DNA from 4 places in the Shewanella sp. SM71 genome. Region 2 is predicted to be linked to each of the others. Evidence: predicted binding sites of a transcription regulator. Region 2 holds the regulator's gene; each other region holds the start of a gene.

Region 1 (8,203 bases), on a different contig from region 2:
TTATGAACCTTCTACGCTTGAAGATGTGGGGGCTGAGATTGGTTTAACCCGTGAACGTGTTCGTCAAATCCAAGTGGAAGCATTAAAACGCTTACGTGATTTATTGGGTTCTCAAGGTTTATCTGTTGAAGCTCTATTTAGAAACTAAAATCTGTCTTCTGGTGCCTTTCAGAGAAGCTATCCAGAAAATGCACTTAGTGTGAGATCACGCCATAAAGTAAAACGCCCACTATAGAGTGGGCGTTGTTATTTTTAGGCTTTTATTTAGATCACCTGATGTTTAGCTCAAGCGTTTCAGTTCATAGAGTAAATCAAGCGCCTGTTTTGGCGTTAAGTTATCGGGATTAATGCTACTTAATTTAGTCAAAGCTGGATTTTCAACCGGTTCAGGTAAAGCGAGTAAGCTTTGAATGGGCGTCCTCGTTCCTTCTGGTTGGTGATCGCGACTCTCCAATTGCTGCAATTTATGTTTCGCTGCTTTAATCACTTTGTTTGGCACGCCGGCAAGCGCCGCAACTTGTAAGCCGTAGCTTTTACTGGCGGCGCCTTCTTGTACTGCATGCATAAAGGCGATGGTATCATCGTGCTCTATGGCATCAAGGTGCACATTGTAAACACCTGCCATTAAGTCAGGTAATTGAGTTAGCTCAAAATAATGGGTGGCGAATAGGGTCATAGCCCCTACTTGCTGGGCTAAATATTCCGCCGCCGACCAAGCTAGTGATAAACCATCATAGGTGGATGTTCCACGCCCGATTTCATCCATTAACACTAAACTACTGGCAGTGGCATTGTGCAGGATGTTGGCAGTTTCAGTCATTTCTACCATAAAGGTTGAGCGGCCAGAGGCCAGATCGTCTGATGCGCCAATACGGGTAAAGATGCGATCAATCGGGCCAATCAGGGCGCGATCTGCTGGCACAAAACAACCAATATGGGCCATCAGCGTAATCAAGGCGACTTGACGCATATAGGTCGATTTACCGCCCATGTTAGGTCCGGTGACAATCAACATACGTCTTTGATTGTGCAAGGTCACTGGGTTAGCGATAAACGGCGTTTGGCTAACACGCTCCACCACTGGATGGCGACCTGCGTCTATTTGTACGCCGATATCTTGGCTCAGCTCTGGACAAGTGTAGCCTAAGGTTTCGGCACGCTCGGCAAAGTTACTCAGTACATCAAGCTCAGCCGCTGCTCTAGCAAAAGCCTGTAATTCATGTAATTTCGGCAGAATAAGATCGAATAACTGTTCCCATAACTGCTTTTCGAGTGCCAGCGCTTTACCTTGGCTCGAGAGGACTTTTTCTTCGTATTCCTTAAGTTCGGGCGTGATATAACGCTCCATATTCTTAAGTGTTTGGCGTCGTTGATAATTGAGCGGTACTTGTGAGGATTGCAGGCGGCTTACTTCGATGTAATAGCCGTGTACGCGGTTATAGCCGACTTTAAGTGTATTGATGCCAGTACGTTCTTTTTCTCTGGCTTCAAGTTGTACTAAGTAATCACTCGCTCCTTCGCTCAGACCGCGCCATTCATCTAGTTCGCTGTTGTAGCCTTCACGGATCACCCCGCCATCGCGGATAAGCATAGGTGGATTATCGACTATCGCGCGCTCAAGTAGGGCTTGCTCAGCGGGGAACTCGCCTAAGTGTTGACGCAATTGAGTCGTGTGCGGCGCGCTCAGTGTACTTAAACTCTGTTGTAATTCAGGCAATAAGCCCAGAGCTTGACGTAAACGTGCAAAGTCCCTTGGACGGGCAGTGCGCAGGGCTAACCTTGCCATGATACGTTCGATATCGCCAAGTGCCTTTAACTGCTCATGCAAACCTTCGTGGGCTGCGGTATCGAGGAGTTCAGTCACCGCCTGTTGGCGCGCCTTAATTTGCTTAGGATCTCGCAGAGGCTGATGGATCCAGCGTTGTAACATACGACTGCCCATAGGCGTTGCCGTGTTATCTAATACTGCGGCTAAGGTATTATCGCGGCCACCGGCAAGGTTTTGAGTGAGTTCTAGATTTCGGCGAGTTGCCGCATCGAGTACTATGCTATCGGTTTGATTGAAGCGGATAATGGCATTGATATGGGGCAGTGCCGTGCGCTGTGTGTCTTTGACATATTGCATCAAGCAACCCGCAGCTTGCAGTGATAAACGTGCATCTGCGATACCAAAACCATGTAAGTCTTTAGTGCCAAACTGAGCTAGCAGTAACTTGATACTCGTATCGTAATCAAATTCCCATTCAGGGCGACGACGTTTACCTTTAAAACCGTTAAGTAGACCTAGTTCGCCAAAGTCTTCACTGTAGAGAATTTCAACGGGATTAGTGCGTTGCAATTCTGCTTCTAATGACTCTCGCGTGTCGAGCTCTGCAATCACAAAACGTCCGGATGAAACATCTAATGTGGCATAACCAAAACCAACTTTACCTTGATAAACCGCGGCTAACAGATTGTCTTGGCGTTCTTGTAGCAACGCTTCGTCGGTTAAAGTGCCTGGCGTGACAATTCGCACCACTTTACGTTCTACTGGCCCTTTAGATGTCGCGGGATCGCCAATCTGTTCGCAAATCGCAACTGATTGACCAATTTGAACTAATTTTGCAAGATAGCCTTCCACAGCATGGTAAGGAAGCCCCGCCATCGGAATAGGATCGCCACCACTTTTACCGCGCGCAGTGAGTGAAATGCCTAACAGCTCAGAAGCGCGTTTAGCATCGTCATAAAACAACTCGTAGAAGTCACCCATGCGATAAAACAGCAACATATCGTGATGTTCTGCTTTCATCGTCAAGTACTGACGCATCATAGGAGTATGTTTTTCTAAATCATCGGTATCAATTACATTCATTAAATCGTTATCGTCCGTTGTGGCTGCCTAAAGGCGATACAGTTTGTGTGGTTAAGGGTGATTAAGCGCTATGGAAGCGGAAGACTGCTGTACAATTTTCAGCTAAAAAGACCACGCAAAATTTGTTGCGCCAATCTTAGCAATAATTTAGTGAAAATTGAGCCCTTAACGATGGATATTGATCAAAGGGAGCTATTATCTGATTTGATATTCGCTAAAACCTTGGCCATATTAAAAATCCTATCAGCTAAAAATAATTCAGTCACAGGTCTTGATACTGTATGATTGTACAGTATACTAGTCAGCAGAATTAAGACAAAAAGCGCGGCTTTTTGAATTACCCGTTTGTAAATTGAATATCACTTTTGACAGCTTAATGCTTGTCTTGATGAGGGAACAGGAATGAAGGTCGATCCAAATAAAGAGAAAGCACTTGCTGCGGTATTGATCCAAATTGAGAAACAATTTGGTAAAGGCTCCATCATGAAGCTGGGCGAAGATCGCTCTATGGATGTTGAGACCATTTCTACCGGTTCTCTGTCTCTGGACGTTGCTTTAGGTGCTGGCGGTTTGCCAATGGGTCGTATCGTTGAGATCTATGGTCCTGAATCATCAGGTAAAACAACACTGACTTTAGAAGTGATTGCGGCAGCGCAACGTGAAGGCAAAACCTGTGCCTTTATCGATGCAGAGCATGCACTAGACCCTATTTATGCTAAAAAATTGGGCGTAGATATTGATAACCTGCTGTGTTCACAACCGGATACCGGCGAGCAAGCGCTTGAGATTTGTGATGCTTTAACTCGTTCAGGCGCTGTTGACGTTATCGTAGTCGACTCCGTGGCGGCATTAACGCCTAAAGCTGAAATCGAAGGCGAAATTGGTGATTCTCACATGGGCCTAGCGGCGCGTATGATGAGCCAAGCCATGCGTAAACTTGCGGGTAACTTAAAGCAATCTAACACCTTACTTATCTTCATCAACCAAATTCGGATGAAAATTGGTGTGATGTTCGGTAACCCAGAAACTACAACCGGTGGTAACGCGCTGAAGTTTTATGCTTCTGTTCGTCTAGACATTCGCCGCACTGGTGCCATTAAAGACGGCGATGAAGTTGTCGGTAACGAAACTCGCGTTAAAGTGGTGAAAAATAAGGTTGCAGCGCCGTTTAAGCAAGCTGAGTTCCAAATCCTTTATGGCCAAGGTATTAACCGTACTGGTGAGTTAGTAGACTTAGGCGTAGCCCATAAGTTGATTGAAAAAGCGGGCGCTTGGTACAGCTATAAAGGTGACAAAATCGGCCAAGGTCGTGCTAATGCTGGCAAATATCTGACTGAAAACCCAACTATTGCTGCTGAAATTGACAAGACGCTACGTGAGTTGCTTTTGAGTAATCCGAGTGCCTTGGCTGCCAAAGCTGATGATAGTACTGAGGACAATATTGATTTAGAGACAGGCGAAGTATTCTGAGTCAGTCAGCCCATCAAATTGCGGTCGCGCTGTTAGCGCGCCGCGATTATTCCCGTTTACAAATCCGCGATAAATTGCTCGAAAAAGGTTTCGAAATTAACGATATCGAACCTGTACTCGATGCTTGCGAATCCTCCGGTTTTATTAATGATGCTCGTTATGCCGAACTGTTGGTGCGAAGCCACATCAGTCGAGGCCACGGTGCAATACGCATCCGCCAAGCCATCGCACAGAAAGGCTTATCTAAAGACTGTATTGAAGCCGCTTTGGTTAATTGTGATTGTGACTGGTTTGAGCTAGCAAAAGATAAAGCCACCAAAAAATACGGTGTTCCTCGCGTAACAGAAGTGAAGGGCTCTAAAGCTCGGGATCTCATCGTGAAGGAAAAAGCCAAACGAGTGCGTTTTTTAATGGGCCAAGGCTTTAGCTACGATCAAATCACTTACGCACTAGATTCAGATCCCAATGATCTCGATGAAAATTATTAAATTTGGAGCTAAGACTGTAAAAGCTCATCTAAATATCATCAATGAGTCTTGTCCATTTCGTACTCCACATTAGACTCACTTGCTTAAATATTGTCCGTGCCGCGATAAACTTACACCGTCTTTATTTGTGCTTTATCTTGTCGTTTTGCTTCTAGTGACTCTGGTGTGGGCGATTCACGCTAAAATATTAAATTCCTGATGTGTATATCACCAATCAAGACTGGTCGTCCTTCCTTAGTCTGCTTATAATGCTGGGCAAATAGAAATACGGCTAGCCTAAGGCGTAGCTGGTAATGCTTACCCAATTCAGGATGATTTCATGTATCAAACTACAGCAGAGCTCAGAAGCGCTTTCCTCGAATTTTTCCGCAGCAATGGTCATCAAGTTGTGGACAGTAGTTCATTAGTGCCAGGCAACGATCCCACACTTTTATTTACCAATGCAGGCATGAACCAGTTCAAGGACGTGTTTCTTGGCATGGACAAACGCAATTATACGCGTGCGACCACTGCTCAACGTTGTGTACGCGCCGGTGGTAAACATAACGATTTGGATAACGTTGGTTACACAGCACGTCATCACACCTTTTTCGAAATGCTAGGTAACTTCAGTTTTGGAGATTATTTCAAAGAAGAAGCGATTCGTTTGGGCTGGACTTTTTTAACTGAAACGTTAAAGCTGCCGAAGGAACGTCTGTGCGTCACTATTTATCAGACAGATGATGAAGCCTTTGAAATCTGGAATAAAAAAATTGGTGTCGCTGCCGAGAACATCATACGTATCGGTGACAATAAAGGTGCTGCCTTTGCGTCAGATAACTTCTGGCAAATGGGTGATACCGGTCCTTGTGGTCCATGTACTGAGATTTTTTATGATCATGGTGATCATATTTGGGGCGGACGTCCTGGCAGTCCTGAAGAGGATGGTGATCGTTTCATCGAAATCTGGAACATCGTTTTCATGCAGTACAACCGTCAAGCATCGGGTGAAATGTTACCTTTGCCTAAGCCCTCGGTTGATACAGGTATGGGGATTGAGCGTATTGCTGCGATTATGCAGGGCGTACATTCTAACTACGAAATCGATATTTTCCGTACTTTGATCGCTAAAGCGGCAGAAATCATCGGCGTAAGCGATTTAACCGAGAAGTCACTGCGCGTCATTGCCGACCATATCCGTTCATGTGCATTCCTTATTGCCGATGGCGTTATGCCGTCGAACGAAGGCCGCGGTTATGTGCTGCGCCGCATTATCCGCCGCGCAGTTCGCCATGGTAACAAGTTGGGCGCGACCGAAGCTTTCTTCTATAAGTTGGTTCCATCTTTGATTGCGGTGATGGGCGATGCGGCTAAAGGGTTAGCTGAGACGCAAGTCATTGTTGAAAAAGCGCTGAAAGCGGAAGAGGAGCAATTTGCCCGTACGCTTGAACGTGGTTTAGGTATTTTAGATACGGCCTTAAACGAGTTGAAAGGCGACACTTTAGACGGCGAAACCGTATTTAAGCTGTATGACACCTATGGCTTCCCAATGGATTTGACCGCTGACGTCTGTCGTGAGCGCAACATCATTGTCGATGAAGCAGGTTTCGAAGTCGCCATGGCTGAGCAACGTAGCCGCGCCCAAGCTGCTGGTAACTTTGGTGCAGATTACAACGCAGCGCTGAAAATCGATGCTGAAACCGCATTCACTGGTTACACCGAATTAGCGGGCCAAGCTAAGGTCACCGCGATTTATCAAAATGGTGAGTCAGTGACGGCGATCAAAGCGGGTGATGAAGCCGTTGTCGTGCTCGATGTAACACCTTTCTACGCGGAATCTGGCGGTCAAGTAGGCGATAAAGGCCAATTGGTTGCAAACGGTATTGAGTTTACGGTAAACGATACGCAAAAGTATGGTCAAGCAACGGGCCATCAAGGTGTTTTGGCTACAGGTAGCTTGAGCGTTGGCCAAGTTATTGAAGCGAAAGTGGACAAAAAACTGCGTCACCGTACTCAGTTAAACCATTCTGTTACGCATTTACTGCATGCCGCACTGCGTCAAGTGCTCGGTACTCATGTCTCGCAAAAAGGTTCTTTGGTTGATCCTGAGCGTTTACGTTTTGACTTCTCCCATTTCGAAGGCGTAAAAGCTGCTGAATTAAAAGAAGTTGAAGAATTAGTTAACACTCAAATTCGTCGTAACCATGAGCTGAAAACCGCTGAAATGGGCATAGATGAAGCTAAAGAGAAAGGCGCTATGGCACTCTTTGGTGAGAAATATGATTCACAAGTGCGTGTTGTGACTATGGGCGATTTCTCTATCGAATTGTGTGGCGGTACCCATGTGGGTCGCACTGGCGATATCGGCTTATTTAAAATCACCTCTGAAGCAGGTATTGCTGCGGGTGTACGTCGCATCGAAGCCGTGACTGGCGCTGCTGCTATGGCTTATGTGGCGCAGCAACAAGCTGAACTGGAAGAAGCCGCTGCCTTATTGAAAGGCGATGCCAACTCAGTGGTGGCTAAGTTAAAAGCGCAGCTCGATAAGATGAAGCAACTCGAAAAAGAAATGGCGCAGTTGAAAGATAAGCTAGCGGCGGCAGCGAGTGCTGATTTAGTGGGTGATGCCGTTGTAGTTAATGGCGTTAACGTACTGATCAAAAAATTAGACGGCGTTGAGGCAAGTTCATTACGTGGCTTGCAAGATGAATTAAAACAGAAATTGAAATCGGCCATTATCGTGCTTGGCACTGCGCAGGAAGGGAAAGTTAACCTGATCGCGGGTGTAAGTAACGATCTGATCGGTAAAGTCAAAGCGGGTGAGCTCGTCGCTATGGTCGCTGCACAAGTGGGCGGTAAAGGCGGTGGTCGTCCTGATATGGCTCAAGCGGGCGGTAGCCAGCCAGAAAATCTGGATGCGGCATTGGCTCAAGTATTACCTTGGATTACTGAGCGTCTAGCTTAAGAGGTTGCTGTGCCCCAAAAACGAAAGCTTAGTGGTAGCAAGCTTTTTGTGAAAAAGTTCGGCGGCACTTCGGTGGGTTCTATTGAACGTATCGAAGCGGTCGCTGAGCAGATTACAAAGTCAGCTCACAATGGTGAGCAGCAAGTCTTAGTTTTATCCGCGATGGCGGGTGAGACGAATCGCCTGTTTGCACTTGCAGCACAAATTAATCCGCGCGCCTCGGCGCGCGAGTTAGACATGCTAGTCTCGACGGGTGAGCAAGTGAGTATTGCTTTGATGTCGATGGCGCTACAACGTCGCGGCATAAAAGCAAAATCCCTTACGGGCGATCAAGTGCAAATTCATACAAATAGTCAATTTGGCCGCGCCAGCATTGAGCGAGTTGATACTGAATATTTGCAGTCTTTGCTTGCCGATGGTGTTGTGCCGATCGTTGCAGGGTTTCAGGGC
Region 2 (8,203 bases):
CTGAGACGTCTGCAGGTGCGGGTGTCGGAGTTGTACTGCTTGGTACCGCGGCGGATGTTTGTGCAGAATTGCCGTTCATGTACTCGTTGACGTCTTTGGCTTGCACTGCATCGCCAGTATTATTGCCCCAAGCATTACGCTCGTAGGTAGTCACTGCCGCGATTTCTTGTGCAGTCAATTGTTTACTAAACGCTTGCATGGCTGTACCCGTTTTACCGTTGAGCACAATTTCAAGGTGGCCGCTGAGCGGTCCCGTTGCAATCGGGCTACCTTTAAGGGGCGGAAATACGCCTTGCAATCCTTCGCCATTGGGCTGGTGGCAGGCTGCGCAGTGCCCGAGGTAAACTTGTTCGCCTAGAGTCATCAACTCTTCTTTACTTAGGGTTTGTGATAAAGCGGCTTGAGCGGCTTCAGCCGCAGCACCTGCGGCTTGTTTTTGCTCTGTGACCCAAGCCTCAAACTCGGCTTCGGGTAAGGCTTGTACTACGATAGGCATAAAACCATGGTCTTTACCGCAGAGTTCGGCGCATTGACCACGATAAATGCCGGGTTTGTCGATGCGAGTCCAGGCCTCATTGATAAATCCAGGGTTGGCATCTTTCTTAATGGCAAAGGCGGGTACCCACCAAGAATGGATGACATCCTCTGAAGTCATCAGAAAGCGGATTTTGCGGTTTATCGGTAGAACGAGCGGTTTATCGACTTCCAATAGATAGTTTTCACCCTTGGTTTCGGTGCCTTCGATTTGTGCTCTGGGTGTTGTCAGTATGCTATAAAAATCAATATCTTGATCGAAATAGCTGTAATGCCATTTCCATTGGGAACCCGTGACTTTTACGGTGAGATCGGCGTTACTGGGATCTTCCATTGCGATTAAAGTTTTTGTCGCTGGAATCGCCATTAAGATCAAAATGATAAATGGCAGAATCGTCCAAGCGATTTCAACTTTAGTGCTTTCGTGAAAGTGGGACGCGACAGCGCCTTTGGATTTTCTGTGGTTGATCATGGCGTAAATCATGACGCCAAAGACCACTAGGCCTATTGCGCAGCAGATATACAAGATGGTCATGTGCAAGTGATAAACCTTGCCACTGATCTCGGTCACGCCAGGGGTCATGTTGAACCGCATGTCCGCGGCGGTCAACGGTGGTGCGAAAAGCACCACGAGTAAACAATACAACAATTGCTTCACAAGACTTCTCCTCTGCCAATTGCGAATAGCAACTACAAAGAAGAGCAACACAGTAAGTCTCAACTCTATGCAAACTCTTCAGTTCCCAAAAAAGCTTTTTTGACTTCAACGTGCGTTGGCGGCTGTTACTTTTAATCAAGTATTGTTACTGCTGGTAATTAGCCACGCTGGCACATACTGCTGAAATAAATCTGTTCTCTATTTTTAGTGGCGCTTCGAGTTCGATAAATACTCGATTCATTGACCACGGAAGGTGATATATCATCACCGACTTAACCAACCATACTTGCTGTTTAAATATTGATCAAGATCACTTATTTATCTAATTATCTGAAAAATTGCCAAAAAAAAGCCTCACATTCATAGGTGAGGCGGCTTTCAAGGTAAAAAATTAAATGAATATTTAATGTACAGCGCTAAAAAAAGATTGCTGACCGAAGAGATTGCCTTGCTCAATGCGTACGTCGGCATGTAAGTGACTGTTTACGTCTTCAAGCACTATGCCCATAGCTCGGGCACTTTTAGCCACGATTTGTAGGCGTCGATTATCCCGCGCATCCAATGATTGAGTCCAAGTAATGACTGCACTGGACGTACCACTTGTTAGGGCTTTCTCCATCGCCCACAGGGTTTCGACTTCATCTTTAGCATGTACCAGCAAAACTCTATCCATACGCACACCTGCGCTGGCGAGCATTTGCTTGTAGCCAATACTTGGAGGGTTGATGAGCACTAACCAACGGCCCTGTTGGCTTAACTGAGCGAGTTGTGCACTCAGATGAATTAATTCTTGGCGACCTTGAGTCTTAGTTGGCATGCAGGCGATGGGCGCATGGTGCCAGTCATAGTCAGCATCACGGACTTCATCGAGCCACAGGCCCGGATGGCGGGGGGCATTGCCAAGTAGTTTATTCATAGCCAATCTCCATTACGGATCACACCGACGGCGAGTCCTTCAATTGTTAAACTTTGGAAGCCTAAATCCACTTTAATCGGGGAGTAATCTTCATTTTCGGCATGTAGATAGACTACATTACCTTTTTTTTCGAAACGTTTAACAGTGACATCGTCATCGACTCTAGCGACAACCACTTGACCATTTCTAGCTTGTTCTACTTTATGAACTGCCAGCAAATCACCTTCGAGAATACCGATATTTTTCATGCTGTCGCCCTTTACTCGCAGTAAAAAATCGGCGGCGGGATGAAACATGCTTGGGTCGACTTGGTAGTACTGTTCAACATGTTCTTGGGCGAGGATAGGTTCACCTGCGGCCACTTGGCCGATGAGCGGTAAACCTGTTTCAGTCAAATCTTCGATTTCCGCAGGCAGACGAATGCCTCGAGATGTGCCTGGCATGATCTCAATGCAGCCCTTTTTTGCCAACGCTTTAAGATGTTCTTCAGCCGCATTGGCGCTCTTAAAACCTAAACGGGTTGCGATTTCTGCCCGAGTGGGTGGCATGCCAGTATCGGCAATATTTCGTTTAATTAGCTCTAATATTTCAGCTTGGCGTGGCGTCAAAGGTCTCATGGTGTTTCCTGTTTTTCTATACAGTTACTGTTAGTATATACAGTATTATTTGCAGCGCAAGTATTAACCACTTTTTAGCTATGTTGGAGAGAATTAGCGAATATTGCCCATAGTCTGGTATTCTATCGGGCTAGTAAACGCACTTAATTGCATAAGAATAATGCCTAAACACGACTCTCTTTGGTTGAAATCATTACGTTGGATCCAAAAACACTTAGTGCACACTATTGTGGTACCTCAGGATCCCTTTGCCGATCTGAATCTGGATGCTTCCAGACCCCTTGTTTATGTGATGAAAACAGAATCCCTCAGTGACATCGCTGCTTTGAGCGAAATAACGGCTAAGTTAGGCTTACCAAGCCCTTATGAGCCTCTAGTGGCTAATGGTGTGACTGCGCCTCGGGTTGTCTGTCTTCAAGGACGTAAGCCACTGTTTGGCGAACGTGCTGGTAATGAGCCTTTCCTCGAATGCTTTATGCGTTTGTTAGCCGTGCATAAGGAACGTCCTGAATTAGATATTCAACTGGTACCCGTGAGCTTGTATTGGGGTCGCACGCCAGGGAAAGAAGACGACACTATGAAGGCGGCCGTATTTGAGCGGGAAAACCCGACTTGGCTGCGCAAGTGCTTGATGATTTTGTTCTTAGGTCGACATAACTTCGTGCAGTTTTCGAATGCCGTATCCCTGCGTTACATGGCTGACGAACATGGCACCGACATGGGGATTGCCCATAAGTTAGCACGGGTTGCACGCGTGCATTTCCGTCGTCAACGTAAGGTAATGACAGGGCCTGTGCTGCCAAACCGCCAAGCACTGTTTCATTCGTTACTCAAATCTGAGTCGCTGCGCAAAGCGATTCAAGAAGAAGCCGCCAGTAAAAAGATTTCTGAGACCCAAGCGCGCGAGACGGCTATTGAGTACCTCGATGAAATAGCAGCCGATTACTCAGACAGTTTAGTGCGTATTGCTGAGCGTTTCTTAACTTGGCTGTGGAACAAGCTTTACAGCGGGATCAACATTAAAGGTGCCGAGCAAGTTCGCCAGCTGCACCACGACGGCCACGAAATTGTTTATGTGCCTTGCCATCGTAGCCACATGGATTACCTACTGTTATCGTATATTTTGTATTATCAAGGCATGGTTCCGCCGCACATTGCTGCTGGCATTAACCTCAATTTCTGGCCCGCGGGACCTATGTTCCGTCGCGGTGGTGCCTTCTTCATCCGCCGTAGTTTTAATGGTAACAAGCTGTACACCGCAGTATTTCGTGAGTATTTAGATCAGCTGTTTGCTAAAGGTTATTCAGTGGAATACTTCTCCGAAGGTGGCCGTTCACGTACTGGCCGTCTGTTGGCGCCGAAAACTGGCATGATCGCCATGACGATGAACAGCGTACTGCGCGGTATTGAACGTCCTGTCACACTTGTGCCTGTGTATTTAGGCTATGACCATGTGATGGAAGTGGCGACTTACCATAAAGAGTTAAGCGGTAAGAAAAAGAAAAAAGAATCTGTGTGGCAGGTGTTCGGTGCCATTCGCAAATTAGGTAATTTTGGCCAAGGTTATGTGAATTTTGGCGAGCCTATTACCCTGCAAAATTTCTTAAATGAGCGTGCGCCAAACTGGCGTGCTGAGTTGGCCGATGATCCCGAGCAGAAACCAAGTTGGTTAACGCCAGCGGTAAACGTGCTGGCTAATCGGGTGATGACGCGTATCAATGATGCCGCAGCCGCGAGTTCTGTGACTTTGACTAGCTTAGTTTTACTGGCGACAGATCAAAACGCCTTAGAACGTAGTCTGCTGGAGCGTCAGCTTGATTTGTATCTGACCCTACTCAAAAAAGTGCCTTACACTTCTTATACATCTGTTGCCGAAGGTGATGGTAAGCATTTAGTGCAGCAAGGTTTAGAGCTGAACAAGTTTGTTGTTAGTGCCGATCCTTTAGGGGAAATAGTGTCTATTGAAGCGAGTCAGGCTGTGTCTATGACTTACTATCGTAACAATATCATTCACTTATTTATTGTTCCTTCATTAATTGCGAGTTGTTTAACCCATAATGAACAGATCCTGCGCCAGCAAGTGGTTTCAATCGTTGCCGATTTTTATCCACTGCTAAAAGCCGAACTCTTCATGGGAATTAAAGACTTACCAGCCTATGTTGAGCAAGTGCTGGATTTCCTGATTGGGCAAGATTTAGTGGTTGAGACTGATACCTTAACTGTCGTGCCTGAGCACTCAAGCCAATTATTGTTGTTAGCCAGTTCAGTGAGTGAAACTCTGCAACGCTACGCTATTATTTTCAATCTGTTAGCGAACAGACCTAAAATGGAGCGCTCAGAACTTGAGTCTGAGAGCCATTTACTCGCCCAGCGTTTAGGGGCTTTACATGGTATTACCGCGCCTGAGTTCTACGATAAAAAACTCTACGGTACTTTGAGCGTGAAGCTTAAAGAATTGGGATATCTGGCGGATAGTGAAGATAAGTCCAATATCAATCGCATACGAGATCAGGCCAATAGCTTATTACGTCCGTCAGTGAGACAAACGATAGTGGCGAGTGTCACCGCGGAGCACACAGTTTAATGGCAAATCATATGAATGCGGCTAAGCATAAGCCCGCAGGTAAGTCCTTGCTCGGTGGTGCCATGATTATTGCTGGCACGACCGTAGGTGCTGGGATGTTTTCTCTGCCGGTGGTCGGTGCAGGTATGTGGTTTGGCTATTCGATTTTGATGTTATTGGGCATTTGGTTTTGCATGTTGATGTCGGGTTTATTGTTGCTCGAAACCAATTTACATTTCGAACTCGGTGCTAGCTTCGATACCTTAAGCAAGCAAACTCTTGGGCAGTTTTGGCGGATAGTGAACGGCGTTTCTATCGCTTTCGTGTTGTATATTTTGACCTATGCCTATATCAGCGGCGGTGGTTCGATTGTGAATCACAGCTTGCAGGGCATGGGAATTGAGTTACCGCAAAGCGTGGCAGGGCTGGTGTTCGCCATAGTATTAGCGAGCATAGTGTTGATCAGTACTAAAGCCGTGGATCGGATTACCACGATTATGCTCGGCGGTATGATCATTACCTTCTTCCTCGCGATCGGCAATTTATTGATCGAAATTGATGTGACTAAGTTGCTCGAACCCGATGGTAATAACCGTTTTTCACCTTATCTGTGGGCGGCGCTGCCCTTTGGTCTCGCCAGCTTCGGCTACCATGGTAACGTTCCCAGCTTAGTGAAGTATTACGGCAAAGATTCCTCCACCATTATCAAGGCGATTTTCGTCGGCACCTTTATCGCGCTGGTGATTTATGCCTGTTGGTTAGTGGCGACTATGGGTAATATTCCCCGCAGCCAGTTTATCGACATTATTGCCCAAGGCGGCAATATGGGGGTGTTGGTGGGCGCTTTGTCTGAGGTGATGGCGAGTAGCTGGTTAAACAGTATGTTGACCCTGTTTGCTAACTTAGCTGTGGCTTCATCTTTCTTAGGGGTGACCTTAGGTCTGTTCGATTATCTTGCCGATTTATTTGGTTTTGATGATTCACGCTCTGGCCGAATGAAAACCGCGTTAGTGACCTTTGTGCCGCCAACGATTTTAGGATTACTGTTTCCCGATGGCTTCTTGGTGGCGATTGGCTTTGCGGCATTAGCGGCGACAGTGTGGGCGGTAATTGTCCCAGCGCTGATGGCCTATAAATCGCGGCAGTTGTTCCCCGATAGCACAGGTTTTAGAGTGATAGGCGGTACACCGCTGATTATTCTTGTGGTGTTATTTGGCATAGTCACGGGTGCATGTCATCTGCTCGCGATGGCAAATTTACTGCCGCAATATTCCTAATTTGTTGTGATGATTTAAGCCCTCCATGTGAGGGCTTTTTTGTCTTTAGCGGTTGAGTTTTGTCTTACAGATCTTTTTAACCTGAATACTGGACAGAAATACAAACTCAGGCTTAACTCGAATGATTGTTAAAACAAAGGAGCCGATAATGAAAATGACTCAGTACGCACAAGGACATGCATGTTGGGTTGAACTTGCAAGCCATGATTGGCAGGGGGCTACAGCATTTTACCAAGCGTTATTTGGTTGGAACTCGGTCGAAATGCCGATCCCTGAAGGTCACTTTTCGCTATTTAATTTAGCGGGAGATGACTTAGGCGCCATGTATCAAATCCCTGAGTCGGAAGCACATATCCCCAGCCACTGGCGTATCTACTTTGCCGTCGATGATATGGATGCCAGCATTGCAGCGATTCAAGCGGCGGGCGGCCAAGTGCACATGGGGCCGCATATTGTGGGTGATGCGGGCGTGATGGCGCAGGTCAGCGATCCTGAAGGCGCACGCTTTGCTTTGTGGCAAGCGAAGAACCACATAGGTGCTCGCCGTCAGGGTGAACTCAATACCCTTTGCTGGGTTGAGCTGGCTTGCAAAGAGCCGCGTACTGAAGAAGCCTTTTACTGCAAAATCTTCCCTTGGACCAACATGCCAAGTGACATGCCTGACATTGAATACTCAGAATGGCAGCTTGATGGTCAATCCATCGGCGGTATGATGACGATAATGCCTGAATGGGGCGACATTTCTCCCCACTGGCTGCTCTATTTTGTGGTGGCGGATTGCGATGCGTTTGCTGAGAAAGCCCAAAGCTTAGGCGCGCAAGTGTGCATTCCGCCTAGTGATATCCCTGATGTGGGACGATTTTCTGTCATTGCTGACGCCCAAGGCGCTACCTTTGCGGTGATCAAGCTTAATCAGATGTGACAGCCATATTAAGGACTGTCATTAAGGTTAAAGACGGCGACGCTAAATCGCCGTTTTTTTTATTTGTCTAACTATTTGTTTAATTAGCGTTATCAATCATGATTGTTTCAGGGCAGGAGCCTTTTGAGGCCTTGTTGGCTTTGGCGAGTAGGCTAGGTAAGGAGTCAGAGGTTTTAATGACTTCGGGCAAGTTAATGCGGATTTCACTTAGTAATCCCTTGCCACATTCAAGACTCATTTTAGTGTGAGCGCCTTGACCGAAGCTGCTATCAAAACTTTGGTTTAACTCACTTTTACTGACACTCTTACCTATGTTGTCATGAATAAATTTTTGTACCCATGCCGAGGCATTGACCGCTTGGGTCAGCTGGGTTGCCAATAAAAAGTACTCGTTAGGGTCTTGGCTACGGCAAGTGCCGTGTTTCCACCATTCGTGGCGTTCTAAACAGGTGCCATATTGGGCGCTTGGCATGACTTCTTCTAAATTTTTGCGCACCGATGGATTCAGTTCAAACTCTGGATAAGTACAGAAATCATTCGGTTGCAGTTTGACTGTGCTGCAATAGCCATATCGCGTGCCGCATTGTTGTTTATTCGGCCACAGTCCGTGCAGGCTGAAGTGTTGCCATTGGCTCGCTTCTGGCGTTTGGCTGAGGGCGCGACATTCGGCTTTACGGCGGCCATAGAGTTCACAAAAGGTGCTTTGCCAGCTTAAT
Region 3 (8,203 bases), on a different contig from region 2:
ATGAATTAACCATGAGTCAAGGTCTCCCTCTGGTACCAACACTAGCCCTGCAGCATCAATAGCTTTATCCTTAGCATATGTACCTGCAGTGTAATTCATATTCCAAGCAAATGTATGATCAGAAACTTTATAAGTTGTAGTGACCACACTCTTATAATCTGGCTGACCTTCCCAACCAGCTGTATTTTGTGCAGTAGCACCACCAATTTGTTCCGAAGTGTAATCAAGAACAAATGAGTTATTCCAATTCACTGAAAATTCACCAATTTGAGTTTCTATATTTCCAGTTAAACCTAGATCTATACCTTCAATTGTTAATTTATCACCATTGGCATAACCAGTACCAACTTTGAGTGTTTTACCTAAAGTTCCATCAGTAGTAGGTGCTCGTTCAACATAAAACGTACTATCTGGGGTCAACTGGCCGTTTGCGATGCCACGCATAACGTTTGTAACACTTCGTTGCGCAATTGCATTGTCAATATCTAAATTAAAATAATCTAACTTAACAGAGAATTGCTCTATTACATCCCAAGCTATACCAAAATTAATATATTGAGAGGTTTCAGCATCCAATTTATCATTCGATGATATATAGGTATCAAACTGTTTTGTAGGACAAGAAGCTGATGCATTTGAAACACAGAATGGGTAGTCTTTTCCGCTTTCAGCACTGAAAGTGTCTGCCGCATTTAATTGATCTAACCTAGGAGCTCTGAATGCTTCAGAATAAGAAGCTCTAACTACTACGTTATCTAATGCTTGCCATCTTACTGATGCTTTTGGAGATAAATTACTACCAAAATCACTATATTTATCGTATCGTGCAGCTAAGTTGACTTCAACACTATCAACTATTGGTAATGCAGCCTCATAGAATGTAGCAAAAACTTGACGATCACCACTTGATGAGTTACCAGCACTACCACCGATTAAACCAGCTTCAGACTGAGCGTCATATACCTCAGAGAAATCCTGAGTAAAGTATTCCATTCCAAAATAATGTGCAACAGCTCCGCCAGGAAGTTCAAATGCATCAAAACCTATGCCACCATTATACTGATGAAATTCAGCACGACTTTGAGTTAAAGTCGTAGCTTTCATGTTTGCAATTCCTTCCTCTGAGCCTAAATCAATACCATTGGCTATATTGTGAGCTAAGCCAGCATAACTTAGATAGTACTCACCAATACTCTTATTATCAGCTTTATTATAGTGATAGTAAAATTCCCAAGAAGCATCGTTTAATGATGGCAGAGTACCACGCAAACCAGTTAAATAATCTTGATTATAATCATCAACATTACCATCACGAGTTCCAATTCCTACCCAACGCCAGTAACCTGTTGTTTCAACACCATATGGATTATTTGGATTATCCGCAGCCATTTTATTCCATGCTGCTGCAGGTGGTGCATAGCGACCAAATGAGTTGTTTTGGGTGAACATTGTTCTGCCAAACCACTCGACGTCTTCAGCAATCTCATAATTTGCATCAACGTATACAGTATTTCGATCTATTGATGCTTTATTATACGAAACGTTAGCGTTTGCATACATACAGTAAGTCGAACCAGGGCCCCAATCATCATCTGCTGCAACTTTCTTAAACACATCTGAGCCATATTGAGCGGCTAAATCATCACATAATGGCGATGCTTGAGCTTCTGAAAAATCTGGTGACGCAACAGTCGCACCATAGATACTCCAACCAATAGTATCAGTGTATGCTTGAATGATTCCGTCGCCATTATTATCTGTCATACTTGCAGCTGTGTACGGACGATCAGCATCAGAAATACCTTTACGGTCTTGATGGTCAAAAGCGAACGTTATGTTACCTTTATCCATCTGATAACCAGCAACCACAGAAAATTCTTTGCTAGTTTGGCCACCATCAGCCTCACGCGAACCGCTTCCAACATTGAATTCAATACCTTGGTAGTTCTTCTTCATGATGATGTTAACTACACCAGCAATAGCATCAGAACCATAAGTAGAAGAAGCACCATCAGTTAAAATTTCAATACGCTCAACAGCAGCCATTGGAATTGCGTTTAAATTTGCGGAACCACCACCTAAAGTAGGAGAACCAGGAAAACGTTTACCGTCAATAAGAACAAGAGTTCTATCCGATCCTGCACCACGTAAATCTATAGTTGCTTGAGATTGAGCTGAACTACCTGATCTTTCAGAGAAAGAACCGAAAGTATTCAAATTACTATTACGCAAAGCATCTGCAACAGTAAGGTTCCCTTCCATTTTCATATCTTCTGATGAAATGGTTGTTACAGGTGAAGCACCTTCTAAATCGCTACGTTTGATGCGTGAACCGGTAACCTCAATACGCTCAACTTTTGCACCATCTTCAGCAGCCAAGACCGCTGGAGCATTTAATGTCGCAGCAGCCAAGCCGCCAAGCAGAGCATAACGTACTGAATTAGATAATAAATTGTTCTTATACATTGTCTATCTCCCTTGATAAATCATGTTTTTCTTATATTCTGCATCTACATTTATGCATAGATAGCGTAAATTGCTCTATCGCAACCTTGGTTGCTAACACGTCAATTTCAAGAGCAATAAAATCACATATAAAACACTAAATCAACAAATAACAAACAAATAACACATTATCATCCTAACAAAGATACATGAGGATGCATGATTGATGATTATTTATACAGAAAGTTATTTTAGGGGATGGAGATAGCACAACTTACGTCATAATTGACGTGAGCTTGGTTGTAAGGAGAGAAAATGCTATTTAACACGACCTTATTGAGTTTAATAACCTTTTTAAATGAAAAAGCCCAAAGTTTTACACTTTGGGCTTTGAAGCAACACTTACAACTAGCACAATTCTAAACAATTAAACTATTGTAATAGACAAGGCAGGACTTAAAGTGTGTAACGGATACCAATGGCAACGCCGTCAGATTCAGAAAGCGACATTCTGGCCTCATGTTCTCCAGAAAAATCACTGTAATCTTTACGTGCTTCTACGTACAGCACTGTGTTTGGATCCCACACAAAGTGCAAACCGACAACGACAAACTGACGCTTAAATTCATCTGTAGGTTCGGCATTGAAGTTAGGCTGGATGACATAATCTTTACCGGCATCAAGCACGTTGTAAGAAATGAATGGGCGTAATCCATTGTCAAACTTGTATGAAACTAAACTTTCAATACCATAGGCGTCTTTGATCAAACGACCAATGTTGTCTGTGTCATGATTTTCTTGTCTGTTAACGTTTGCAGCAGCGTATAAGCCATTGCTATCGAAGTTACCCCAAGTGATACCCGCACCGTAGATAAGATCAACCGCAGTGGTTTGTTCACCGTTACCAAAACTCACATCAAACTCACCGCGGTTAACACCCGCAGTAAAGGTCAGCATATCAGTAGCTTTATAGGTCAGCGCGCCACCATAAGTATAATTATATTCTACTTGTTGAGCTGTACGATCACCGCTGTTCCATAACTCTTCACAAGCTTGTTGAGTAATATCTTCTGAATCACAAGTATAGAAGCTGCTGTTTTTCAACTGTGCTTGAACTGCAAAGCTTACATCGCCAAATGCATTGCGATATTGAACTGTTTTATCACCACGACCAACACCGTTTACCGCGCCATCATCTTTATTATAAGTGTAAACACCTGCAGTGTTACCGTCCCACACAAAACCGTAGTTAGTGTTGTAAACGACATCGTACCAAGCGCCCCACTGCTTACCAATAGTCAGTGTTCCATAAGTGTCATGGGACAGACCAGCGTAACCTAAACGGTTATAAAAGAACTCTTCTTGAACAGATTCGAAGCGATTGTTATAGACAATGTCGCTACTACCAACAGGATTCACACCCCATTCCAATTTCGCTAATGCTTTCCAACCGTCAGTCAACTCACGATTAAAACCAAAATTAATGCGAGATGCGCCGTTAACAACCTCTGTTTCCCCTTGAGTGTTGATCACGCGTGCATCAATAAAACCACCGATTTCTACGGCATTTTTATTATCTTTATAGATCTCGATAGCTGAGACTGATGGAACTAAAAAAATTGCTGCAAGCGCAGTTGCTACTAACGTCTTGTTCATTTGGTGCTTAACCTTTTTTGTTTATGTTCTGTCAACGTCATTCCGTTGTTATATTTCCTTACAATTTCCTCTTAAAGGGTAGCAAACTTTCAATATTCCCTCAAAGCTAAACCTAAAGAATATGTCGATTAACATCACAAAAACAAACCAGTTAACCTCTATAAAACAGGTTAAAACGCTACATTCGCCACCCTGAGCAACACATAAAGAACATTAAAAACACTATATTAACAGTAACTGCTTTGACGCAATATCCATGTAGTTTAGTTTCATTATCGAAAAAACAGGCTCGGCAATAGGGCCAATTTGCTTATCAATGTAGTATTGGTAATCAATTGGTGACGTTCTGTACAGTAAGGATTCCGGTCCATTTACAGTAATCTGATAATCAATCTGCGCCCCACGCTTGCCAAAAGAGGCATCTCCTGTTAAGTCGCATAATTGTTGAGCGACTTTAACATGAGGAGAAGATTTAGCCGTGTAATCTTCAATATTGCGTCGCATACGTTTGCGAAATACCAAATCATCATCCAACTCGCCATCAAGCAGCTTTTCAAACACACTGGCCAAATAAACACTGATATCCCTTTGGTTAAACATCCGTTCATAGAGTGACTCTTGAACTTTGCGCGCTAAAGGGCTCCAATCACTGCGCACTTGCTCCATACCTTTAAAAGTAAGCTCAAGTTCATCGCTCGCATTACGCCACGCGCCAACATAACGTTTTTTACTGCCTTCTAACGACCCTCTTAAGGTCGGCATAAAAAACTGCTCATAGTGGCGTTCAAACTGTAACTCGAGAAAACTCTCAACTTGATGATCTTCACCGATCTTAGCCTGCCACTTAGCATTAATTTCCCGCGCCAGAGTGTTACCTAAGGCGTTAATGTCTGAGAGATCAGGCTCGCTGCCAAGCCAGACAAAGGTCGAATCCGTATCGCCGTAAATCACTTGATAGCCCATCTCTTCTATCCATGCGCGGGTTTGTTTCATGATTTGATGGCCACGCATAGTGATCGAACTTGCTAACTTTGCATCGTGGAAAACACAACCTTGAGAACCTAAAACCCCATACAACGAGTTCATGATAATTTTTATCGCTTGGGATAAAGGCGCATTGTGCTCACGTTTGGCCTTTTCGCGCTGCTCAGATAATGTTTGGATAAGCTTAGGTAAAATGGGCTGTTGCCGACTGAAACGCCCACCGAGAAACCCCGCAACACAGTCAGACTCGGGCAATCGCAAACCTTCAATTAATCCCTTAGGGTCAATCAAAAAGGTACGAATAATGGAGGGATACAGACTTTTAAAATCGAACACTAAGATGTGCTTATAAAGTCCCGGTACAGAATCCATCACATAGCCACCGGGGCTTTCGATCCCATCACTCGCAGGAGCATCGGGTGCGACGTAACCGGCTCGATGTAGATGCGGTAAATACAAATGATTAAACGCCGCCACCGAAGCCCCTACCCGTCCCAGTTCTAAACCTGTCAGTTCGGCACGCGCGAGGGCAAAATCCCACAATTGAGTGTGAGTAAAAATATCCCACACTAGGCGGCTATCGGTAAGATTGTAATGGGCTAATGCTTGTTTATCGGTCTTAAACAGCTGGTCAATTTCTTCAACGCGATTATCGACGTTATGAATGGCCTTGCCTTCACCTAATAGTTGCCGCGACACAAATTCCAACGAGAACCGCTCAAAGTGATAAAAAGCAGCTTTAAGCCAATCGATACCATCGAGTACCACACGGCCCGGTAAAACTAAGGTTTCTGGGCGAAACTTATTATCAACTTTCCAATCGAGCTTGGCACCGCCGCGGCCAATGGTGAGCGGAATACGATGTAATAATGCACGGCGTGACAATAGCGCGAGATCGAAACTCACCACTGACCAACCGATAATAAAGTCAGGATCAAACTCATGGAACCACGCGATTAATCGATGAATGAGTGCAGCCTCATCGGCCACCCATTCAATATATTCGGGAGAGTTTGATTCAGCCTCACCCACCATAATCACTTTTTCATAAGTCTGCTTGAGGCTATCTTGCTCACCGTCTCGGCCACTGTCTTGACCATATAGTGCAACCGAATAGAGTAAACCCTCAAAGCTACATTCAAAATCCAGTGAGATACAGCGCAAATGTACACCCGTTAAAGGGGCAATACTCTTAGCCCGCTCGGCGATAAACACGGGCAGCGAGTTAGCCTCAAGACTGTCGCTAGTCGGCGCAGAGAAATGTCCTAAAAACGCCACATCAAGTGCCACAAACCGCTCGATTAAATAACGCTGTTCAGGGCGAATGTCGGCTTCAAATAAGGGGATGTCGGCATCTTTAGCGATGCGCTGTAAGGTACGTAAGCTGTTGCTCGATTTAGCATAAACACCACTGACTGCGCCGCCTTTAAAGCTTTTGAGCGCTAACGGTACAAACCGCAATGCTTGACCCGGCGTTTGCAACTGCAAAGCCGTGACATCAGTTTGATGACAAAAACAAATGTGTTCAGTGCCTTGCACTTCCACCAGCACAGGGCCTTGGGCGGTAGCCAGATAATACTGCAACACTAAACTCCCATGACGATGAATCGCATGGCGTGTTAAGACTCGACCTTGTACACTAACGGCCGCGGTAGCCTCTGACTTCATCGCATGGGTTCCCAAATCGCATAGCTAGTCAATTTAGATGGTTCCTCAATTAAAATGCCGCCAAATGGCAGAAAAGTTTCTTAGGCTATGCAATCACTGTTATTATGTACAGCATTAATTCGATAAAGTAGTGACGCATGTTACCTGACAATGTAAAAACCCAGATCCGCGCCATCTATAAGGATATTGCTACCGCCTTGCCTAATTTTAGGCCGCGCCGCGAACAAAACTATATGGTGGCGGAAATCTCTAAGACCCTCGCCGGCGACTATGATAAAGATAGGCGCATCATAGTGGTCGAAGCAGGCACTGGGATCGGTAAATCATTGTCTTACATCCTCGGTACCATTCCACTGGCATTAGCGAGCAAGAAAAAGGTCTGTATAGCTACCGCAACCGTCGCTTTGCAGGAGCAATTACTGCATAAAGACTTGCCCTTCTTCCTTGAGCAATCCGGCTTAAATTTCCGCTTTGGCTTAGTTAAAGGTCGACAACGTTATGTATGTCTATCGAAACTGGCGATGCTCATCGGTGACGACAACAGTACACAAATGGCCATGTGGCAAACTAAACCAGACAATAGCCAAGTGGCTATGATGCACGGCCTGTTAAAAGACTATAACGAAGGTCGCTGGAACGGCGAAATCGACACCTTAGCCGTGCCGCTGCCCGATCACCTGTGGCAACAAATCGCCTGCGACAAACACAGCTGTCATCGCCAAGTCGCCAGCCACAGAAATTGCCCGTTCCATAAAGCCCGCGAAGATGTCGATACTTGGGACGTGCTCATCGCCAACCACAGCTTGTTATTCGCCGATTTAGAGCTAGGTGGCGGCGTGATTTTGCCCGATCCCGAAGACGTGTTTTATGTTATCGATGAGGCACATCACTTACCGATTGTGGCGCGGGATTTCTCCAGTGCACAGGCCACGCTGAGGGGCGCATGCGACTGGCTCGAAAAAATTGGTAAAACCTGCGCTAAGTTACAAAACCAAATAAAGAACAACAATATAATTGCCCCCGCGCAGGCGATGCAAGATCATTTAGGCGATCTTATCAGCCAGCTCAATCAAGTGGCCCACTACTGCGATACCCAAACCAAACACTTTGCTAATCCTGAAAACCGTCTGCGTTTTGAGCACGGTAAACTGCCGGACTCATTACTCATTCTGGCTGAAAACCTTGCTGTGACCTCTAATCTTGCCCTCAAACAGTTTAATAAAATGCTGTCACTGCTGGCCGAGGCGATTAAAGATGGCGATATTCCTAAACATCAATCCGAAGCACTATTGGCCGAAACCGGATTTATGCTGCAAAGGCTCGAAAACCTGCAGAAATTGTGGAGGATGATGGCCAAGGAAGATAAGCATAAAGGTGCACCTATGGCGCGCTGGGTCGAACTCATCACAGGTAAACAAGTGGATTATCTGTTTAGCGCTTCACCTATCGA
Region 4 (8,203 bases), on a different contig from region 2:
ACTCAGTAGCCATGAGCTAATAGAATAAAAACAAATAAAAATAAGGGGATTAGCGTGCTGAATCGCGTGTGGTTGGCTTTTTTTATCACAGCATTGCTTGCAATAGCGGTGCAACTGTTCAATGGGCACATAGAAGTCCTATCGGCTTCGGTCGCCGCATTATTTGCGAGTGCTAAGCTTGCTGCTGAAATTTCCCTTGGGCTGATTGGCGTGCTTTCTCTGTGGATGGGATTGATGCAGGTTGGAGAAAAGGCTGGCGTTGTCGGCGCTATTGCCTTTGTGTTTGAGCCATTACTGCGCCGTTTGATGCCTGAAGTGCCCAAGGGGCATCCGGCCTTTGGCAGTATCACGATGAATTTAACAGCGAATATCTTTGGGTTAGATAATGCTGCCACACCACTTGGTTTAAAGGCGATGCATGATTTACAGAGTTTAAATCCGCTAAAAACCGTGGCGACTAATGCGCAAATCTTATTTTTAGTACTCAATACTTCCTCTGTGACCTTAGTGCCTGTGACGGTATTCCTTTATCGTGCCCAGCAAGGTGCCGCTGCGCCTGCGGATATTTTCTTGCCGATTTTACTGGCTACTTCGGCATCGACATTGGCGGGCTTGCTGGTTGTGGCGTTAGTGCAGCGGATTTCATTATTAAACTCAGTGGTGCTCGGTTATGGCGCCTTGATGCTCTCAGGGTTAGTGGCGAGTGGTTTTTATCTGATGACCTTAAGTGCTGAGGCCATTGGCACAGTGTCGACGGCAATGGGCAATGGTATTTTGCTGTTATTGGTATTTACCTTCGTGATTGTTGCGGGCATTCGCAAGGTGGCGGTTTATGATGAGTTTATTGAAGGGGCAAAGGCGGGTTTTGCTCAATCTATCCAGTTGATCCCTTATTTGCTTGCTATGTTATTAGCGATTGGTTTACTGCGTGCATCCGGCGCCTTGGATTATCTGTTGCAGTTGATTGCCACTGGTGTGCGGATATTGGGTTTTGATACGCGTTTTGTCGATGCAATGCCGACCGCACTGATGAAACCTTTTAGTGGCTCAGGCGCCAGAGCTATGATGCTTGAGACAATGGATCACCACGGAGTAGATTCCTTTGCGGGTCGATTAGCGGCGATTTTTCAGGGTAGCACTGAAACCACTTTCTATGTTCTCGCTGTGTATTTTGGTTCTGTGGGTATTCGCCATGGACGCCACGCCTTGGCTTGCGGTTTAACCGCGGATTTTGCGGGGATCAGTGCCGCGATTGCCGTTTGTTATTGGTTCTATGGATAAGGGGGCTAGAGTATTGAGCTACCTAGAATGTCTCAATAACATTGCGAGAAGCTAAAAATAAATCAGGCGCATTATGCGCCTGATTTATTTGTAAGAGCTTTAATATTAGTGCGTTGGTGTAAGTATTTTGATGAAAATAATTACTGGGCTGGTGCCCATTGCTGCCATTCGTTTTCGGCTTTGTGTTGCAATCTTAATACTGTGCCAGTCGCTAAACGATTATCCCCTTGAGTCGTGTCCTTAGTCGCCACATTGATGCCGCCAGCGAGTAAGGTTTCCAGCGAGCCCGCTTCGATTTGGGCACCTGAAAAGAGGCCGACATCGACTTTAATCCCTGAGGCATCCCAGAACTGACTGCTTTGATTCACTAAGTGACTGTACTGTGCCTCGATATGGGCCTGCATCAATACACTATTCCCCTGTGTCGATAGGCTATAACCGTCGATTTGACCGACTTTAATCCCTCGGAAGAAGATAGGTGTGCCGACTTTCATTGAGCCTAGGCTAGTATCTTCTAGAATGAATTTCAGCGCATCTTCGGCAACATTGGCATAGCTGCTGGCAGCGAGGTTGGCAACAAACTGGGTCGCTTTTTGACTACTCTTACCCGGTAAGACTCCTATGTAAGGACCTGTGATCAAGGTTTCTGGCGCTTTGATCCCCGCCAGAGAAATTTGTGCATCCACTAAATGATATTCACAGTCACTGCGGCTGAAATGTTCGGCATATTCCCCGTAGAGATATGCGCTAGCTGTGAGTGTATTGAGATCCGCATTGAGCTTCACCTGCGACACTTCACCCACTTGATGACCTTGATAGCGAATCGCGGCCTTGGCCGTCAGTTTGCTGGAGGCGGGTAATGTGAGGCGAATTGCCTGCGCCTGAGTTAATGCCAACTGCTTGCTCTCATAGAGTTTTAAGTTAGCTGCATTGCTGGCTTTGTCATTACTATCAAGTAATCCCAGACTGATGCTGCCCTTTAATGCTCCTTGAAGCGGCGCGACCGCAACATCAATGCCCGCAAGACTGGCACTGATATCCACGGCGCTGTTACGCCAGAATACTTTTGGCTTTTTCAGCAAGGGTTGAAACTGTTTGTCGATAGCGAGCTTGATAGCGAAGTCTTCGGTTTTGCTTTGCCAGTTCACTGAGTCAACTGTGCCAATTTGCATTTTTTTATAGTAAATCGGTGAGCCTTGGCTGACATCGGCGCCATCTTGACTGATTAACGTTAAATGCACTTGCTGCTGACGATCATAAAAAGCTGTCGCGGCATCCACAGAGCTAAAGAGGGGCAGAGCGCTGTTAGCAACTAAAGGTGTGTCGCTGTGACCTTGGATCAAGCTAACTGCACCTTGAGTGAGTGTTGTAAAATCCCTTGCTTTGACTGATACCCCGTCTAACGATGCGTTTACCGTTAATGCTGACTCAGGCACAAAATAGCTGTCGCTGCGTATTAGACTGGCAAACTCAGGTTGTAGCTCGAGTTGGTATTCCACCGCCGATAAATCTTTGGTTAACTTAACTGCAAGCACTGAACCAATGGGGATTTGCTTGAAGCGAACTTGAGCGCCCGCTGAAATGCCCATGTTTTCGGCTGAGGTTAAGGTCAAGAAACGCTTCTTCGATTGCAGTAAATCAGGCGCTTTGGCTTGTAAGGCAAAGCTGCTTGGTACCGCGCTTTTGGTGTTGATGCCTGGCAGGAAGTTGATCACGCTACCTGTCAGTAAGCGTTCTGGATTCTTAATGCCTGAGAGGGAAATATCAGCACCTTCAAGCCAAAACACGCCGTCGTTAGTTAACAGTGAACCGTATTGAGGTTCAAATTTAGCCACGGCTGTAACACCATTGGACGTGAGTTGTTTACTTAAAATACTGCCAATATTGATGCCGCGATAAACGATACGAGTGCCTTTGTCGACACCGTTAGCGTCAGCCATGGTCAAGCTTATTTCTATGCCGCCAAGGGCGGTGGTTTCTGAATCATAAAGCGAAAAAACGTCACCGTTTTTAGCTATGTCTGCTTTATCGTCAGAGCTGAAACTCACGCCGCCAGCCAGAATGGATGCCAAACTCTCTGAACTGACTTTAACTCCAGTTAGTGAAGCATCAATTTTGACGCCAGAAACATTCCAAAAGTGAGAATTTTTCTTCACTAATCGCGCGTATTGCTCTTGAATGAAAGCGCTGATAATGACTCTTTGATTGCCATCTAAACGATAGCTGACCACGCTACCCACTGGGATTTGGCGGAAAAATATTGGCGAGCCAACATCGAGCGAACCGAGTTTATCGGAGGTCAATTCGACCATCACACCTTCTGAGCCGATTTGCATCGGCGGCGGTTGGCGTTCTGCCTCGAAGAAGGTTGATGCATTGCCTTTACCGGGTTGAATAGCAATGTAGTTACCGGAAAACAGCGCATCTAAGCCTTCAACACCTGTAATACTTGCTTTAGGTGTGACAAGCCAGAAGAGGGTTTCTTTATTCAAGAAAGGCTTCGCGCGGTAGTCCATCATGACCTTGACGTTCACGCCTTTGAGATCGTCATCTATGCCAATGTCTTTAACTTTACCGACAGTCAAACCTTGGTATTTGACTAAGGTTTTACCCACATCAATCCCTGTGGCGCTCGGAAAGTGAATTTGAATTTCAACCCCCGATTCTTTAATGCTCTTAATGCCCAGCCAAGCACCTAATGCCAACGCGACAATAGGAAGCAGCCAAATGGGCGAAAAGAGTTTTTTCTTTACAACTTTCGGCGATTCAATTTGTGTCATCTTGAGGTTCCAATCGATCCCAGAGTAAACGAGTGTCTAAAACTTTTGCGGCTAACTGAGTTAACAGAATAACCAAGGCAAATGCGGTAGCCGCAGGCGCGGGTTTCGCGTCGAGTAATTGTCCCATGTTCACTAATGCAACTGTGATTGAGATGACAAATAAATCGAGCATTGACCAGCGGCCAATCCATTCGATGATGTGAAAACCCACCATCAATTTCTTTTTTGAAATCGGAATGTCAAAGCTGATCGCACACAGATAAATGGATAAGCCGATGATTTTAATCCATGGTACTAAAATACTGGCGGTAAACACTATGATGGCAATAGGCAGCATATCTGAATGCACTAAATGCAAAATGCCTGAAAAAATGGTGTCGTGCCGCACTTGCCCTTGATTGGTCAGCATAGTGATAGGGTAAATGTTGGCTGGCACCAGTAAGATGGCAGCGGTAATCAACAAAGCCCAACTTTTTTGCAGGCTGGAATAGTCTCTGACGTGCAACTCAGTTTCACAGCGCTGACAGTGCGTGAGTTCACTGCTGTTGAGTTGGCGACACACTTTACAGAGACATAGGCCGATATCTTTACCTTGTTGTTTCATATCAGCTATGACCTTCCAATAACGTCCACATATGTTCTAAATCGTATTCTCTTTGTAGAAACAAGGTCACGAGAAACAGCATAGTGAAGCAAAATGTGCCCATACCAAAATAAATGTCCGAAAAATCAGATAGCTGAAATGATGAAACTAAGAAGCTGATCACATAAATTTCCAGCATAGTGAGCTGCGATAAGATACCATGAAATTTTAATAACTGCTTCAATGAGTTACGCCAAAAAAGGCTACTCAATCCCCATTTCACAATTAAAATCTGTGTCAATATCGATAACAGTAATAAGCCAGGGCCTATCACCGCGGCGGCAAGTACGGCGACACCTACAACCCAATAGCCTTGGTCAAATACTGCAAATGCCCCTTGGAAAACCGTGGTAGTACGAATACTGCCGAAAAAGTGGATCTCGAGTACGGGTAAAAAATTGGCTGGGAAATAAAACACTAATGCAGAAATACATAGGGCTAACATACCATTCACAGAGCAGTATGGCGTGTCATAAAGTGCAGTGCTGCAACGAGGACAGATTGCTCTAACGCCGCTAGGCAAGGCACGTTTGCGGACTGCTAAATCGCAGGAGCGGCATAGGGTTACTGAATTTTCTGCTGCGTTTTCATGCATATAAAAATATATATTAGCCTAATAGGAGTAATAACAGCGAGATCGGTACAAAGTGTCGTGCTAGTTAGCTGTTAAGCCACGTCTAGCGCTTTATAATCTTGGCAACGAAAGTACGCTAATAATATCAGATTAATCAGAACACTTGCATCACAAGTTCAATCTATGTCACTCTAGTTACTGTATATAAAAACAGTGCGAGGGCAGTCATGGCAGTAATAACACAGTTTGTCGTGGTCAGAGAAGGGGTTGAAAAGATGACATTCACATCTAAGAAGGAGGCTGATGCCTACGATAAGATGCTCGATATCGCCGATAACCTTATCCCCTTCATTCAAAAAGCTGATTTGGGTATAGATGAAAGTGTGGGCGAAAAGCTCGCATTCTATTTTGCTAACAATAAAGATGAGCTGACGAACTTGCTTAAAGGCGCCGTTCAGGTTAATAGTACGCCAACGAATCCGCCTGCAGCGAAAAAAGCGGCTAAAAAGACCGAAGCAGCAGAATAAAATTGTTAGGAAATGTAATGAAATCGAAATTTTATGAGTCACTTAACCGTCAAGCCTTGGCCTTGTTGGAAGGGGAAGATGACCTTGTTGCGGCGATGGCGAATTTTTCAGCCTTGCTCAATGATAATTTAACTGAGCTGAACTGGGTGGGATTCTACGTCATGCGTGGCGAACAACTGGTACTTGGCCCGTTTCAAGGTAAAGTGGCTTGTACACGCATTCCGTTAGGAAAAGGTGTGTGTGGTACAGCAGCATTCACTAATCAAACTCAGCGAGTGGCCGATGTCCATCAATTTGATGGTCATATTGCCTGTGATTCTGCCAGTAATTCTGAAATCGTTGTGCCAGTTCGTGCGCAAGGTAACGTGGTTGCCGTGCTCGATATTGACAGTCCTATCTTCGATCGTTTCGATGAAGAAGACCAAAAGGGGCTGGAATTACTGGTTAAAAGTTTTGAAAACTGCCTATTTGATTAATTTGCGTACAATAACGCATAATTCATAGTCGCAATCGGTGGCGTGCGCCTTATAATATGCGCCTGCACGCATTAAGCTGGTTTGATTGGCATGCAATGAATAAGCTTAGTGTTTTGAGCTGACAAAATTTGTTAAGGTATATTTTTTAACTTTAGTAAACGCGGCTAGGATGCTAATTTGTACGTTGACTCAATATTGAGTTTAACGAAGATAAACGACATGTAAGAAGCTGATATATATCACCTCGAATCGATGTCCCTTTTTGACTGTGGAAGTAATGATGGAATCAACAGAAAAGTTGACCGACACCAATGCAATTTTGGCGTATTTGTATGAAACATTTCCTTTGTGCTTTATTGCTGAAGGTGAAACTAAGCCATTAAAAATCGGATTGTTTCAAGATTTGGCTGAAAGGTTGGCTGATGATTCTAAAGTCAGTAAAACTCAGCTCAGAGTTGCCTTGAGACGTTACACCAGCAGCTGGCGCTATTTAAAGTGCGTTAAAGCAGGCGCACAACGCGTAAACCTGGATGGCGAACCTTGCGGCGAGTTAGAGCAAGAGCACATTGATCATGCTCAAGCCATGTTGAAAGAGAGTCAGGATAAGGCCAAAGCGAAACGTGCAGCACTTGCACCTAAGCCCGCGGCGAAGAAAACACCTAAAAAGGTGGCCGTTCCTCAGCGTCCTAAAACTGAGCGTCCTGCTAAGCCTGCACCAAAAGCTGCAGCGCCAGTCGTCAATTATGTTCAAGCACAATTGACTGATTTAACGAAAAAACAACGCGTCAATGTTAAATTAGGTATGACACCCGTAGCCGGTGTGATTACTGACATTAACAAGGAAGATATTCATGTTCAGCTTGATAGTGGCCTAACGATTAAAGTTAGAGCAGAACATATCCTGCTGTAATCATTTATTAAAACGGAGTAACTTGTTGATGCGAAAACTCACTTTGGCTACCTCGATCGCCACTGTTTTTGTCGGATTCTCGGCTTGGGCCGTACCACCCACGATTCAAATCAGCGAGTTACCCACTCTCAAGCAGGAAGCGCAACATAAGGTTGCGAGCAAAAGGGTAACGGACTTATACACTCGTTCGCACTATCATAGATTCAATCTTGATGACGCCTTTTCTGCGCAAATTTTTGATCGTTATCTGCAGCAGTTGGATTATCGCCGCAATGTGTTAACCCAAGCGGATGTCGATAGTTTTAAACCTTATGCAACCCAATTCGATGACATGCTCAGTTCTGGTGAACTTGAGCCTGCCTATAAAATGTTTGATATCGTCCAAAAGCGCCGCTATGAAGGCTTTGTCTATGCTTTATCTCTATTAGATAAAGAGATGGATTTTTCTGCGCCCGGTGATGCCTATGAGTACGACCGCGATGAGGCCGCATGGCCAAAAGACCAGACAGAAATTAATGAGTTATGGCGTCAACGTGTTAAATACGATGCACTAAATCTTAAACTCACAGGTAAGCAATGGCCTGAGATTGTTGATATCCTCCAAAAGCGTTACAACAACGCGATTAAACGGTTGATTCAAACTAACAGTGAAGACGTGTTCCAAGGCGTGATGAATGCCTTCTCTCGTAGCATTGAGCCACATACAAGTTACCTTTCACCACGCAATGCTGAACGTTTCCAAATGGAAATGAACTTGAGCCTTGAAGGCATTGGTGCTCAACTGCAACTCGAAGACGATTACACTGTCATTAAAAGTTTAATTACTGGCGGCCCTGCTGCGGGCAGTGAAAAACTGTCACCGGAAGACAAGATTGTCGGTGTCGGTCAAGAAGGCGGTGAAATTGTTGATGTGATCGGCTGGCGTTTAGACGACGTGGTTGATCTGATCAAAGGTCCTAAGGGCAGTAAAGTTGTTTTGCAAATTTTACCGAAGAAAGGCGGTTCGAATGCG

Evidence for each region. Region 2 encodes LexA, which represses DNA repair genes until DNA is damaged. Its sites were predicted from a motif close to TACTGTATNNNNATACAGTA; they were not measured.
Region 1: recA (recombinase RecA) is a predicted target of LexA. The motif match lies at 3,127-3,146, and genes of this name have one in related genera.
Region 3: dinG (ATP-dependent DNA helicase DinG) is a predicted target of LexA. The motif match lies at 6,848-6,867, and genes of this name have one in related genera.
Region 4: L5L97_RS07025 (YebG family protein) is a predicted target of LexA. The motif match lies at 5,475-5,494, and genes of this name have one in related genera.

What each region holds. Positions count from the first base shown of each region.
Region 1 is NZ_JAKKRW010000003.1:87,238-95,440, forward strand. Features, by position in the region: gene rpoS (RNA polymerase sigma factor RpoS) at 1-148, shown strand, start outside; gene mutS (DNA mismatch repair protein MutS) at 281-2,851, opposite strand; gene recA (recombinase RecA) at 3,254-4,321, shown strand; gene L5L97_RS04070 (regulatory protein RecX) at 4,339-4,809, shown strand; gene alaS (alanine--tRNA ligase) at 5,129-7,753, shown strand; gene L5L97_RS04080 (aspartate kinase) at 7,763-8,203, shown strand, end outside.
Region 2 is NZ_JAKKRW010000015.1:84,287-92,489, reverse strand. Features, by position in the region: gene coxB (cytochrome c oxidase subunit II) at 1-1,192, opposite strand, end outside; gene L5L97_RS15305 (cell division inhibitor SulA) at 1,596-2,108, opposite strand; gene lexA (transcriptional repressor LexA) at 2,105-2,725, opposite strand; gene plsB (glycerol-3-phosphate 1-O-acyltransferase PlsB) at 2,886-5,309, shown strand; gene mtr (tryptophan permease) at 5,309-6,565, shown strand; gene L5L97_RS15285 (VOC family protein) at 6,714-7,487, shown strand; gene L5L97_RS15280 (ribonuclease T2) at 7,567-8,203, opposite strand, start outside.
Region 3 is NZ_JAKKRW010000007.1:103,783-111,985, reverse strand. Features, by position in the region: gene L5L97_RS08795 (TonB-dependent receptor plug domain-containing protein) at 1-2,466, opposite strand, end outside; gene L5L97_RS08790 (porin) at 2,902-4,101, opposite strand; gene L5L97_RS08785 (DNA polymerase II) at 4,324-6,753, opposite strand; gene dinG (ATP-dependent DNA helicase DinG) at 6,891-8,203, shown strand, end outside.
Region 4 is NZ_JAKKRW010000005.1:207,382-215,584, forward strand. Features, by position in the region: gene L5L97_RS07005 (nucleoside recognition domain-containing protein) at 55-1,281, shown strand; gene L5L97_RS07010 (PqiB family protein) at 1,422-4,061, opposite strand; gene L5L97_RS07015 (paraquat-inducible protein A) at 4,048-4,665, opposite strand; gene L5L97_RS07020 (paraquat-inducible protein A) at 4,667-5,299, opposite strand; gene L5L97_RS07025 (YebG family protein) at 5,506-5,805, shown strand; gene L5L97_RS07030 (GAF domain-containing protein) at 5,823-6,281, shown strand; gene proQ (RNA chaperone ProQ) at 6,562-7,191, shown strand; gene prc (carboxy terminal-processing peptidase) at 7,220-8,203, shown strand, end outside.